Regions from separate parts of the Micromonospora sp. C41 genome, predicted to be linked through region 1. Evidence: riboswitches for the same ligand, from Rfam matches in the RefSeq annotation. Region 1 holds a riboswitch; the other holds the start of a gene.
What was found. Region 1 has a riboswitch for cobalamin ahead of KBX43_RS00325 (terpene cyclase/mutase family protein). Riboswitches for the same ligand answer to the same signal wherever they lie in the genome.
Positions count from the first base shown of each region.

Region 2: linked by a shared signal. The riboswitch ahead of KBX43_RS01845 (acyl-CoA thioesterase) and the one ahead of KBX43_RS00325 (terpene cyclase/mutase family protein) in region 1 are both predicted to bind cobalamin.

Region 1 is NZ_JAGPXP010000001.1:223,909-230,699, forward strand. Features, by position in the region: gene KBX43_RS00315 (peptidase) at 1-721, shown strand, start outside; gene KBX43_RS00320 (hypothetical protein) at 790-1,242, shown strand; cobalamin riboswitch at 1,327-1,464, shown strand; gene KBX43_RS00325 (terpene cyclase/mutase family protein) at 1,601-3,055, shown strand; gene KBX43_RS00330 (hypothetical protein) at 3,052-3,957, shown strand; gene KBX43_RS00335 (CbiQ family ECF transporter T component) at 3,950-5,194, shown strand; gene KBX43_RS00340 (ABC transporter ATP-binding protein) at 5,191-6,791, shown strand, end outside.
Region 2 is NZ_JAGPXP010000001.1:619,889-626,679, reverse strand. Features, by position in the region: gene KBX43_RS01875 (carboxyl transferase domain-containing protein) at 1-660, shown strand, start outside; gene KBX43_RS01870 (SCO5389 family protein) at 802-1,194, shown strand; gene KBX43_RS01865 (Fur family transcriptional regulator) at 1,241-1,642, opposite strand; gene KBX43_RS01860 (copper chaperone PCu(A)C) at 1,857-2,423, shown strand; gene KBX43_RS01855 (Dyp-type peroxidase) at 2,420-3,646, shown strand; gene KBX43_RS01850 (copper resistance CopC family protein) at 3,680-4,282, shown strand; cobalamin riboswitch at 4,478-4,679, shown strand; gene KBX43_RS01845 (acyl-CoA thioesterase) at 4,810-5,322, shown strand; gene KBX43_RS01840 (LysE family translocator) at 5,326-5,952, shown strand; gene KBX43_RS01835 (PrsW family glutamic-type intramembrane protease) at 5,988-6,791, opposite strand, start outside.

The sequences.
Region 1 (6,791 bases):
CGTCTCCGAGGCGTACGCGGGCGCGACCGCCAAGCTCGCCCTCGCCGTGCAGGTGCGCGGCGGCGACCCGGCCGACGTCGGCGGGGTGGACCTGATCGCCCGGCTGCGTTCGCTGCAGACGCCGGCCGGCCGGTTCAGCGACCGGTCCGCGTACGGCGACTACAGCAACGCGTTCAGCCAGTCCTTCGCGCTGCTGGCGCTGGACCGTACCGCGGCCGGGGCGCCACCGGCGGCGGCCGCCTGGCTGGCCGGCACCCGATGCCCGGACGGCGGCTACCCGCTGCTGCCCGCCCAACCGGTCTGCACGTCCGACGTGGACGCCACCGCGCTCGTGACGCAGGCGCTGCGCGCCGCGGACCGTCCGGCCGACGCCGCCGCCGGGCTGCGCTGGCTGGTGTCCGTTCAGCGTGCCGACGGCGGCTTCGCCAACGCGGCCGGCACACCGAACGCCAACAGCACCGGCCTCGCCGCGCAGGCCCTGCGCGACGGTCACCGGCTGCCGGCCTGGGCGCGGTCCCGGGCGTTCCTCGCCGGACTCCAGGTCGGCTGCGCCGGGGCGCCCGCCGACCGGGGCGCTGTCGACTTCGACGGTGGCGGCTTCGACCCGGCCACCGCGCCCCGGGCCACCGCCCAGGCCGTCCTCGGTCTCACCGGGGTCGGGTACGCCCGTCTGTCCGCCGCCGGCGCCGACCCCGGCGCACCGGTGCTCGCCTGCCCGTGAACCGCCTCGCCGCTCACCCGATCACAGGAGGACCCGTGTTCCGTCACCGTCCCACCGCCCGCACCTGGATGGCCGGCCTGCTGGCCGCCGTCGTGGCCGGCGTCGCGCTGACCGCAGTCGAACCCGCGCCCCGGTCGGCGCACGCCGCCGCCTGCGTCGGCACCTCGGGAGTCACTGTGGTCGTCGACTTCGCCGCGCTCGGCGGCGGCGTACAGGTCGCCTGTGCGCCGGGCGATCCGGCCACCGGCCTGGCCGCGCTTCAGGCCGCCGGCTTCACCGTCACCGGCACCGCCCGCTGGGGCCTGGCCTTCGTCTGCCGGATCAACGGCAAGCCCACCGCCGCGACCGAGCCGTGCGTCAACACCCCGCCGGCCACCGCGTACTGGTCGTACTGGCACGCGTCCAGCGGTGGCTCCTGGTCCTACAGCACGTCGGGGGCGACCGGCTACAACCCCGCGCCGGGCAGCGTCGAGGGCTGGTCCTTCGGCGCCGGCGCCCCGCCGAGCATCGCCGCTCCCTGAACCGCGGCTGCGAACGGTGTGACCAGCGGCGCACCGGGTACCGGCAGCTGCTCTGGCGTCGTCGCGCGCCCGGGCGGTACGGTGTCGGCACCCGGTGCGCCGGGCACAACTGCATACGTCCCGTGTGGGGGGAAGCCGGTTCGAAGCCGGCGCTGACCCGCAACCGTGAGCGAGAGTCCCTTTCGCGAGCCGGAATGCCCCGCCCGGGACGAGCGGCTTCCACTGTCGAGGTCTACAGGGTGAAGTCCGGGCCGCCGAGGTCCGACCACCCCGCCCACCGCAGCACGCGGAGCGGGGTGTCCGTCTCTCGGGGTGCTTTCCGGAGGTTTCACCGACCGCTCTGCGAAAGGCACCCCTGATGCCCCTGTCCCGGCGTCTCACCACCGGTCTCGGTACAGCCACGGTGACGGCTCTCGCCGCGATCACCGGCACCCCGCCGGCCGTTGTCGCGGCACCCGCCCCGGCCCACATCACCGCCGCCCGCGACGCCGCGTCCTGGCTGGCCGGCGAGTTCACCGACGGGGCGCTGCCCGGCCCGTTCGCCCCCGAGGACTGGGGGCTGACCATCGACGGCCTGGTCGCGCTGTCCGCCACCGGCGTCGACGCACCGACCCGGCAGGCGGCGACCGCGCAGGTCGCGACACACGTACGGTCCTACAACAGCTACGACGACTGGGGCATCGAGGGCTTCACCGACGGCGGGGCCACCGCCAAACTGCTCTACGCCGCGGCCGCCGCCGACGCGGACCCCACCGACTTCGGCGGCTACGACCTGCGGGCGGAAACCCTGTCGCTGATCGCCACGGCCGACGCCGGGCACCAGCGGGGACGGATCACCAGCCGTACCACCGCCGACAGCGGCCCGGACGCCAGCAACACCTTCGACCAGTCCTTCGCCGTGCTCGGCCTGGCCCGCAGCGGCGACCTGCCACAGGATCCGGTGGACTTCCTGATCCGGCAGCAGTGCGCGGCGGGCGGCTTCCGGCTCTACCCGGACGCCGCCGACGGGCCGTCGCCGTCCTGCGACGACCAGCCCGGCGCCACCCTCGACGTCGACTCGACCGCGATGGCCGTGCAGGCGTTGCTGGCCGCCGCCGAGGACGGCGCCACGGGCGCCGGCGACGCCGCCCGCAAGGGCGCCGACTGGCTGGTCACCCAGCAGCACGCCGACGGTTCCTTCGGCGGCTCGGGACCCACCACCGGCGCGAACTCCAACAGCACCGGCCTGGCCGGGCAGGCCCTCGCCGCCGCCGGCCGCGACGACGAGGCCGCCCGGGCGGCGACGGCCCTGGCCGCGCTGCAGCTCACCGCGGGCAACGGTGGCGCGGCCTCCGCCGACGCCGGCGCGATCGCCTACAACACCGACGGATTCACGGCTGCCGCGGCGGCCGGGATCACCGACACCGACCGGGACCAGTGGCGCCGGGCCACCGCGCAGGCCCTGCTCGGGCTGGCCCAGGTCCCGCTGGGCCGGATCGGCCTCGACCCGCCGCCCACGTCGACTCCCACCCCGACCGGCACGGCCTCGCCCACCGCGCCGTCCACGCCCTCCGCGTCTCCCACGCTCACCACTTCGCCTCCACCGACCGGCACCGCCGGCCCGACGCCGAGCGTGACCCGCCCTCCGGCGACACCCGCGCCCACGACCGCGGCGCCGGCCACCGTCGCGCCGCCGATCACGACCCCGGCCGCGTCCGGGCCGGGCGGGCTGCCGACGACCGGCGTGGCGATCGGTAGCTACCTGCTGATCGCGCTGCTGCTGATCGGTGGCGGAGTGACACTGCTCGTGCTCGGCCGACGGCGGGCGGGATGAGCCTCCGCGCCGCCCGTGGCGCGCTGGCCGTCGCCCTGGTCACCGCCTGCACCACGATCGGACCGGGCAGTCCTGCGGTGGCCGCCGGGTCGGCCGGCTACTGCCCGGACGCCTCCGGGGTCACAGTCGTGGTGGACTTCAACGAGCTCGGCGGCGGGACGGTGGTGCGGTGCGCGCCGGGCACCCAGGCCACCGGCCTCGCGGCGCTCAAGAACGCGGGCTTCCCGATCACCGGAACCCTGCGCTGGGGCGAGGGGTTCATCTGCCGGATCGACGGCAAGCCGTCGGCCGCGACGGAGAAGTGCGTCGACACCCCGCCTGCGAGCGCCTACTGGTCGTACTGGCACGCCCCGAACGGCGGCAGCTGGACGTACAGCGACAAGGGCGTGCTCAACCGCAAGCCGGCGGCCGGCAGCTTCGAGGGCTGGTCGTTCTCCCTCAACCGCAACGCCGACGACGCGCCCCGTCCCGGCGTCGCGCCGAAACGCCCCGCCCCGCCACCGCCACCGCCACCACCGCCGCCGCCGCCCACGGGCGGTGAGCCGGCGGCGCCACCACCGGCGGGAGGAACCGTCGCACCGCCGCCGGTCGCCGGTGGCCGGCCCGGCGAGCCCACCCGGCCGGGCGGCACCTCCGGCCCGCCGGTCTCCGTCGGCCCGCCGACCTCCGCCGGCACGTCACCGACGGCCGGTACGCCGACCCTGACGGCGACGCCGGGCGCCGCCACCGGCACGGCACCGCAGGGCTCCTCCGACGAGCCGGTGGTGACGGATGTCGCCGCGTCCCGTGACGACGACGGCCTGCCACTGGGCACGATCGCCGGGGTGCTTCTGCTCGCCCTGCTCGCCACCGGCGCGCTGGTCGCGGCCCGACGACGCCGTGCCGCCGACCCGGATGACTGACGTCACGGTCACCGGGTCGCGGCCGGCCGACGCCCGTCGTCTGCCGGGCCGGTGGCCGGTGTGGTGGCTGCCCCGGGGGCTGCACCCGGGCGCATGGTGGCTGTGGGCGCTCGGCCTGGCCACCGCGGCCAGCCACACCACGAATCCGCTGCCGCTGGCCCTGCTCGTCGCCGTCGCCGGTCTGGTGGTGGTGCGCCGCCGGGGCGACGCGCCGTGGGCGTTGGCGTTCCGCATGTACGTCTGGCTCGGCGCGGTGATCGTCACGATGCGGGTGGTGTTCCGGATCGTGTTCGGCGGCGGCCAGGGCGACCACATCCTGGTCCGGCTGCCGGAGATCCCGCTGCCCGCGTGGGCGGCGGGCATCCGCCTGTTCGGACCGGTCGCCGCCGAGCAGATCCTCGGTGGCTTCTACGACGGGCTGCGGCTGGCGACGATGCTGATCTGCCTCGGTGCGGCGAACGCCCTGGCCAACCCGAAGCGGCTGCTCAAGGCCGTACCCGGAGCGCTGTACGCGATCGGCACCGCCGTCGTGGTCGCGTTGTCGGTCGCCCCGCAGCTGGTGGAGAGCGTGCTACGGGTCCGCCGGGCCCGGCGGCTGCGCGGCGCGTCCGCCCGCGGGATGAGGGCGCTGCGCGGGATCGCCCTGCCGGTGCTGGCCGACGCGTTGGACCGGTCCCTGGCCCTCGCGGCCGCGATGGACTCCCGTGGTTACGGCCGCACCGCGGCGGTGCCCGCCGGGCAGCGAACCGTCACCGGGGCGCTCGTCCTCGGCGGGCTGGTCGGCGTCTGCGCCGGCACCTACGGGCTGCTCGACACCGCCGCACCCGGCTACCTGGGGCTGCCGATGCTCCTGGCCGGACTGACCGCCGCCGTGACCGGCATGCTGCTGGCCGGTCGCCGGGTCCGCCGCAGCCGGTACCGACCGGACCGCTGGCGTCCGGCCGAGCTGCTCGTGGCCGGCTGCGGGGTGGCCGCCGCGGCACTGACCATGCTCGCCGGCTCGGTGGACCCGGAACTGCTCTACCCGCCGGTCAGCCCGCTCACCTGGCCCCAGCTGACCCCGCTGATGCTTCTCGCCGTCGGCGTCGCGGCGGCACCCGCCTGGCTGGCGCCGCCACCACCGCCGACAGTATGTGCCGGACGCCCGCCGTCGGTGGACCGGCCCATCCCCGTCACGGACGTGCCGGCAGACGGAGTGCGCGCCGCGAGGGCATCGACACCGGGAGACCGCCCATGATCACTTTCGACCGGGTCACCGTCCACTATGCCGAGGGCGGCCCGCCACCGTTGCGGGATGTGACGTTTCGCGTCGAGGAAGGTGAACTCTGCCTGGTCGCGGGCCGTACCGGTGCCGGAAAGTCGACGCTGCTGCGGGCGATCAACGGTCTCGTCCCACACTTCACCGGCGGCACCCTGCACGGCGCCGTCACCGTCGACGGCAGGGACACCCGCACGCATCCGCCGCGCGATCTCGCCGACGTCGTCGGCGTGGTCGGCCAGGACCCGTTGGCCGGCTTCGTCACCGACACCGTCGAGGAGGAACTGGCGTACGGGATGGAGCAGCTCGCCCTGCCACCCGCGGTGATGCGCAAGCGGGTGGAGGAGACGCTGGACCTGCTCGGCATCGCCGACCTGCGCGACCGGCCCCTGCGGACGCTGTCCGGCGGTCAGCAACAGCGGGTCGCCATCGGCGCGGTGCTCACGGCGCACCCCCGGGTGCTGGTGCTCGACGAACCCACCTCCGCGCTGGACCCCACCGCCGCGGAGGACGTGCTCGCCACCGTCACCCGGCTGGTGCACGACCTCGGAGTGACAGTGGTGCTGGCCGAGCACCGGCTGGAGCGCGTCCTGCAGTACGCCGACCGGCTGCTGTACCTGCCCGGCGACGGCCATGTCCACGACGGGACGCCGGCGACCGGGCTGGCCCACATCGACATCGCGCCACCCCTGATCGAGCTGGGTCGCCTCGCCGGCTGGACACCGCTGCCGTTGTCGGTCCGTGACGCCCGCCGACGGGCGTCCGACCTCCGGCACCGGCTCGCCGGCGTGGCGCCGCCGCCGGTCCCGGCGGGCGCGGACACCGGTCCCACGCTGACCGCGCGGAAGATCGTCGTACGGTATCCGGGCACCGTCGCGGTGGCCGGCGTCGACCTCGATCTGCGCGCCGGCCGGGTCGTCGCGTTGATGGGCCGCAACGGATCCGGCAAGTCCAGCCTGCTCTGGGCGGTGCAGGGCAGCGGCCCACGCCACGGCGGCACCGTCGCCGTGACCGGGCCGAAGGGCACCGTCGACCCGAAGGCCCTGCCGGCCGGTCAGGCCCGCCGGCACGTCGGCCTCGTCCCGCAGGACTCCGGTGACCTGCTCTACCTGGAGACAGTCGACGCGGAGTGCGCCCAGGCCGACCGGGAGACCGGCGTGCCGGCCGGCACCTGCCGGGCGCTGGTGGACCAGCTCGTCCCCGGACTGCCCGGTGACCGGCACCCCCGGGACCTGTCCGAGGGACAGCGGCTCGCCCTCGCACTCGCCGTGCAGCTCACCGCCGCTCCGCCGGTGGTCCTGCTCGACGAGCCGACCCGCGGCCTGGACTACCATGCCAAGCGGCAGTTCACCGCCGCCGCCCGGATGCTGGCCGGCAGCGGCCGAGCCGTGGTGGTCGCCACCCACGACGTCGAACTCGTCGCCACCCTCGCCGACCGGGTGATCGTGATGGCCGAAGGGGAGATCGTCTCCGACGGCACCACCGCAGAGGTCATGCTCGCCTCGCCGGCGTTCGCGCCGCAGGTGGCCAAGGTCCTCGCCCCCGCCCCCTGGCTGACAGTGGAACAGGTCGCCGC
Region 2 (6,791 bases), 400 kb from region 1:
TCGGTGCCCCGGCACGGCTTCCCGCCCACCGACGGCCCGGACACCTACACCGCGGGCACGCTGTTCCCGCGCTCCTCGAAGAAGGCCGCGCGGGCGATCAACGCGGCCAGCGGCAACCGGCCGCTGGTCGTGCTGGCGAACCTGTCCGGCTTCGACGGCTCACCCGAGTCGATGCGCAAGCTCCAGCTGGAGTACGGCGCGGAGATCGGCCGGGCGATCGTCAACTTCCGCGGCCCGATCGTGTTCTGCGTGATCTCGCGCTATCACGGCGGCGCGTTCGTGGTCTTCTCCAAGGCGCTCAACCCGGACATGACGGTGCTGGCGATCGAGGGGTCGTTCGCCTCGGTGCTCGGTGGCGCGCCGGCCGCCGCCGTGGTGTTCGCCGGTGAGGTCGCCGCCCGCACCGCGGCCGATTCCCGGGTACGCGAGCTGGAGGGCCGGGTGGCGTCCGCCACCGGTACCGAGCGGGCCACGCTCAGCGCGGAGCTGGACGAGCTGCGCGGGTCGGTGCGGGCGGAGAAGCTGGGCGAGGTGGCCGCCGAGTTCGACCGGGTGCACAGCATCCAGCGGGCGGTCGAGGTCGGCTCGGTCGACGCGGTGATCCGCGCCGCCGAGCTGCGGCCCCGGGTCATCGAGGCGATCGAGGCGCACCTGCGCTGACACGTTCCGCGACGTCACACGGCGGACGGGCCTTCGGGTCCGTCCGCCGTTTCGCGTGCGCCGGTCCTTGACGGTCGTCTGGTGACGTGGTGTGCTCAGATGGTAATGGAAACCGTGTTCGTTAGAGCTGCCGGAGGACCCATGTCGCTCACCGTTCCGCCCGCCCTGCTGCACGCCGCCGAGACCGGTCCCGTCGACGAGGAGGCGTTCGTCGCCTGTGTCCGCGACTCCCTGCCGTACGCCTGGGAGACGGTCAGCCGGGTCGCCGCCGACCTGGCCGCGACCGACGCCGAGTTCGCCGACAACGTCGTACCGCCGCCCGGCGACGCCGAGCGCGGGCAACTGCTGCGCGCGATGGCCAGCGACGCGATCCGCGCCGGCCTGGAGCGGCACTTCGGGATCACGCTGGCGTTCCAGAACTGCCACCGGGTGGCCGCCTTCCGCCCCGGCGCGGCCGGCTCCGAGGCGTACCGCCGGTTCACCTCCAGCCGCGGCCAGTTGCTGAACCAGTCACCGGCGCTGCGCAACTGCTGACCGGCGGTCCGGCGCGGGCGGGTCACCGCCCGCCCGCGGCGGTGGCTCAGGCGGCGCAGCGGTCGCAGGTGCCGAAGATCTCCAGGGTGTGCCCGACGTCGGTGAAACCGTGCTGCGCGGCGACCTGGTCGGCCCACCGCTCCACGGCCGGGCCGGCCACCTCCACCGCACGGCCGCAGCGGCGGCAGACCAGGTGGTGGTGATGGCGGCTCTGGCTGCACCGCCGGTAGAGGTGCTCGCCGCCGGGCAGCCGCGCCGAGTCGATCTCGCCGTTGTCGACGAGCAGCTGCAACGTCCGGTAGACGGTGGTCAGACCCACCTTCGCCTGCCGCTGCACGAGCATCTGGTGCAACTGCTGCGCGCTGTGGAAGCCGTCCAGCTCCCGCAGCAGCGCCAGCACCTCGGCGCGCTGCCGGGTGTTGCGGGTCGCCCCGGTCGTCGCCGTCACCGTCCGCCTCCCTCGTCCGGGCGCCCTCTCCGGCCACGGCCGCGCCCGGCGCGCCACGTGACACCCGGAACCATTATGCCTTCCGGGCGCTCCCCGGTCCCCGGTCGCGGTGAGCCCGGCCGGCATGTGACGCGACCGACTCCCCGGGCCGGAACTATCCGCGGCGCCGCCCCGACCAACGGTACGAACACCGGATCTTCGAGGGGACGACCGCATGCCCAGCACCACCAGCCGACGCTTCCCACGCACGGCGGCCCTGATCGGCGCCGCCGTCCTGGCCGCGTCCGTCGCCGCCTGCGGCTCCGCCGACGCCACGCCCACAACCGCGCCGTCGGCGTCGGCGCCCGCCTCGGCCCCGGCGAGCGCAACGGCGGGTGTGCTGACGATCCGCGACCCGTGGGTGAAGGCCGCCGACAAGGGCATGACCGCCGCGTTCGCCACGCTCGTCAACGACGGCGACGCCGACGTCACGATCACCGGGGTGACCACCGACGTGTCCCGGGCCGAGATCCACGAGATGGCCATGACCGACGGGAAGATGGCGATGCGGCAGAAGCAGGGCGGCGTCGTGGTCGCCGCCGGAGCCCAGGCCGCGCTGGAGCCCGGCGGCGACCATCTCATGCTGATGGACCTGACCCGCCCGGTGCGCCCCGGCGACCAGCTCGACGTCACGCTCACCTTCGCCGACGGGCGCACCCAGACGTTCACCGCGGTGGCCAAGCCGTTCACCGGCGCCCAGGAGACGTACGCGCCCGGACACGGCGCGAGCCCCGCGTCATGACCGGAACCGGCGCGCCCGCGCGCCGGGTCAGCCGGCGCGGCCTGCTCACCGGCGGCGCGGCGGCCGCCGGGGGCGCGCTGGCCGGCGCGGGTGCCCTCGCCGCCCTCCGTTCCCACGGGGTACGCCCCGACGACGCCGTCCCGGTGGCCCAGGTCGGCAGCGCTGTCGAGCCGTTCCACGGCGCGCGCCAGTCCGGTGTCACCACCGAGCCCCAGGCGCACGCCGCGTTCGTCGCGTTCACGCTGCGCCCGGACACAGACCGGGCCGCGCTCGGGCGGATGCTGCGACTGCTCTCCGACGACGCCGCCCGGCTCACCCAGGGTCGCCCGGCGCTGGCCGACACCGAGCCGGAACTGGGCCTGCTGCCGGCCCGGCTGACAGTCACGTTCGGCTTCGGCCCCGGGCTCTACGCCGCCGCCGGGCTCGACGACCGCCGCCCCACGTCGGTGGCCGACCTGCCGGCGTTCCGGATCGACCGGTTGCAGCCCCGCTGGTCCGGCGGCGACCTGCTGCTGCAGATCTGCGCCGACGACCCGCTCACCGTCGCGCACGCCCAACGGGTCCTGACCAAGGACAGCCGCCCGTTCGCCACCGTCCGCTGGGTGCAGCAGGGCTTCCGCCGGGCCGCCGGCGCCGAGCCCGGACGCACCCAGCGCAACCTGTTCGGCCAGCTCGACGGCACCGCCAACCCGAAGCCCGGCGTGTCGGCGGACACCGCCGTCTGGGTGACCGACGGGCCGGACTGGCTCCGCGACTCCACCACCCTGGTGGTGCGCCGGATCAGCATGAACCTGGAGACGTGGGACCTGCTCGGCCGCGCCGACCGGGAACTCGCGGTGGGCCGGCGCCTCGACACCGGCGCGCCGCTGACCGGCGAGGCGGAGCACGACGAGCCCGACTTCGCCGCGCTCGGACCGGACGGGCTCACCGTGATCCCGGACTTCTCGCACCTGACCCGGGCCCGCGTCACCGACGACCGGCAGAAGATCCTGCGCCGGCCCTACAACTACGACGGCGCGCCGACCGCCGAGGGACACGCGGACAGCGGGCTCGTCTTCGCCGCGTACCAGGCCGACATCGCCCGGCAGTTCCTGCCCATCCAGCGGCGGCTGGCCGAACGGGACCTGCTCAACGAGTGGACCACCCCGATCGGCTCCGCCGTGTTCGCCGTACCGCCCGGCTGCCCCGAGGGCGGCTGGATCGGCCAGCAACTGCTCGGCTGACCACGACGCTGACCACGACCAGGAAGGCGCGTCATGCGTACCCGTACCGTCTCCGCACTCCTCGCCGCGCTGTTCACCGCGGCGCTGCTGCTGGTCCCGGCCACGCCCGCGGCGGCGCACAACTCGCTGCAGGAGGCCACGCCGGCCCGCGACGCCCGGCTCACCACCGCGCCGACGCAAGTGACGCTGCGGTTCCTGCAGCGGCTCAACCCGGCCTTCACCACCATCACGCTGCGCGACGCCACCGACCGTCAGGTGCCCGCGAGCGCGCCCGCCGTGGACGGCGCGACGGGCACGGTGACGATCGAGGAGCCGCTGGCCAACGGCACCTACACCGTCGCCTACCGCGTGGTCTCCCGCGACGGCCACCCGGTCCAGGGCTCGTACCGCTTCACCGTCGCCGACCCGGCCGCTCCCCCGGCGGCCGCCCCGTCCCCGGCCACTCCCTCGCCGGCCGCCTCCGCGGACGTCTCGGCGGGCGCTGCGGCAGGCGCGGACGCCTCTCCGGCGAGCGCCGACGCTTCGGCCGACGCCGACGACGGTCTGCCGGTGGGCCTGCTGGCCGGCGGAGCGGTGGCCGCGGTGGCGGCAGCCGGCGTGACCACGCTACTGCTTCGACGCCGCCGCGCCTCCTGACCCGTCGCCCGCTGACGCGGGTCCGCCCGGCTTCCTGATGAGCGGGAGAGACATCCCGCCATGCGGACTGCGCATGCGGGGCGGCACCGGGTGTGCCGGAGCCTGCGTGCCTGTGGGACGGCCGGGGGCAGGGCGCCGAAGGGCGGAACGCGGGTCGCGGCGAGGGCGGGTCGGGGCTGGGTTAGGCTGCCGGGAGCGCTGGTTCACCCGGTCGGCGACGGCCGGGTGTCGTAAGAGGGAACCCGGTGGAAGTCCGGGACTGCCCCGCAGCGGTGAGTGGGAACGACAGCCGTCAACAGCACTGGGCCACCGGCCTGGGAAGCGACGGCCGGTAGGCGACCGGCGACCCCGGTCGGGCCCGCGAGTCCGAAGACCTGCCCGCGTCGCGCGTACCACCGGTGCGCGCTGCCGTCGACCTCGCGGGTGGGTCGGGCGGGTGACACGCCGGGCGGGAGCCGTCGGCGTGCCTCGACGTGCAACTCCCCCGTCCGGTCGGCGGTCCGCTTCTGCGAGGACGGAACCGCACCGTGACCGATGCCATCACCCTCACCGGCCGACCACCGTCGGCGTCGCACCTGACCCTGTCGCAGATCATGGACCAGCACCACACCAACCTGATGGGCACGGTGCACGGCGGCCGGATCCTCAACCTGATCGACTCGGTCGCCGGGGTGGTCGCCGCCCGCCACTCCGACGGACCGGCCGTCACCGCCGCCATCGACGAGACAGCCTTCCTGCGCGCTGTCCGCGTCGGTGACGTGGTGCACGTGGACGCCCGGATCACCTGGGCCGGCCGCAGCTCGATGGAGGTGGCCGTGAAGGTCAGCGCGGACCGCTGGGACCGCGCAGTGCCGCCGGTGGACGTGGCAACCGCGCACCTGGTGATGGTGGCCGTGGACGACGAGGGCCAGCCCCGGCCGGTGCCGCCGCTGCTGCCCGGCACCGACGGTGACCGGCGGCGCTACCGGGAGGCGCAGATCCGGCGCGAACACCGGCTGGCGCTGCGCCGGGCGCTGCTCGACGGCGCCGAGGAGGGCTGAGGCGTGCTCGGACTGTCGGCGGCCACGCTCGCGGGATACCTGGCCGCGATCGTGGTGCTCATGCTCACCCCCGGGCCGGACATGATGTTCGTGCTCGCCAACGCCACCCGGTACGGCGCGCGGGCCGGGGCGGTGGCGGCGCTCGGGGTCGCGGCCGGAGAGGCGGTGCACGTCGCCGCCGTGGTGGCCGGACTCGCCACCGTGATCGCCGCGTCCCCGGTGCTGTTCACCGCGATCCGGTGGGCCGGTGCGGCGTACCTGATCGTGCTGGGCCTGCGGGCGCTGCGCGGCACGGGCCGGCCCGGCGTCGCGGCGGACGGGGCGGACGGCGGCGGCGCCGGGCGGGCGTTCCGGCGCGGGCTGCTCACGAACCTGCTCAACCCGAAGATGATCCTGTTCAGCGTGGCGTTCCTGCCGCAGTTCGTCCGGCCCGACGCGGGCCCGGTGGCGGCACAGCTGGTGCTGCTCGGCGCGCTGTTCGTCGCGGTGCAGCTCACCGTGGACCTGGCTCTCGGCGTGGGCGCCGGGCGGTTCGCCCGCCGCTGGGGCGACAGCCGCTGGTCGCGGCGGGTCGACCGGCTCTGCGCTGTCGCCTTCGTCGCGCTCGGTGTCCGGCTGGCCGCCGGCTGACGCTTGCTCGACTCCAGCTCGCCGAGATGGCGGCATCAGGAGGGCTCCGACCCCGCCACCTCGGCGAGCTGGTGAGGATCACGCTCCGGCGCCCGGGGCGGGGCGGCGGGCCGCTCGCGGTCCAGGTGCAGGCGCAGCAGCACCCAGCCCAGCGACACACCGCCGATGAACACGTACGCGGGCTGCGTGCCGAACGTGTCCCAGCAGGTGTGCAGCGTGACGGCGGCGGCGAAGGTGAGCAGGAACGCCGCCAGTCTCCGGCCACCGGGCGCGGCGGCGAACGTGAACAACGCGGCGGCGGTCAGCCCGGTCCAGGCCAGGTGCGCGGCGGGCGCGGTGAGACCGCGAACCAGCAGCGTCCGCTCGACGGCGCCGAGGTTGCCCTCCGACCCGACGAACGCGGCGAACGCGTACCCCATGGTCTCCAGCGCGGCGAACCCGGCGCCGGAGGCCACGCCGATCACCAGGCCCTGCGCCGGTGACCGGTGCCGCCGCCACAGCAGCAGGATGCCGGCCGGCACGATCAGCTTCGCGGTCTCCTCGGCCAGGCCGACGAGCGCCATCGGCAGGACGCCGAGGCGGTGCAGCGTGCCGTACTCCAGCCAGCCGGCGGCGACCACGCCGACCACGCCGCCGAGAAGCGCGGCGACGCCGACGACGGAGCCGGGGACCGGGCGGCGGGCCGGCCGCCCCTGGGCGAAGGCCAGGAACGTGGCGGGCGCGACGCACGCGCCGAGCACGATCAGCGCCGGCACGAACGTGACGGTGCCGGTGCCGGACAGTGTCTCCAGCACCAGCAGGTGAAGCCCGACGCCGACGAGCAGGACCGCCACCCACGC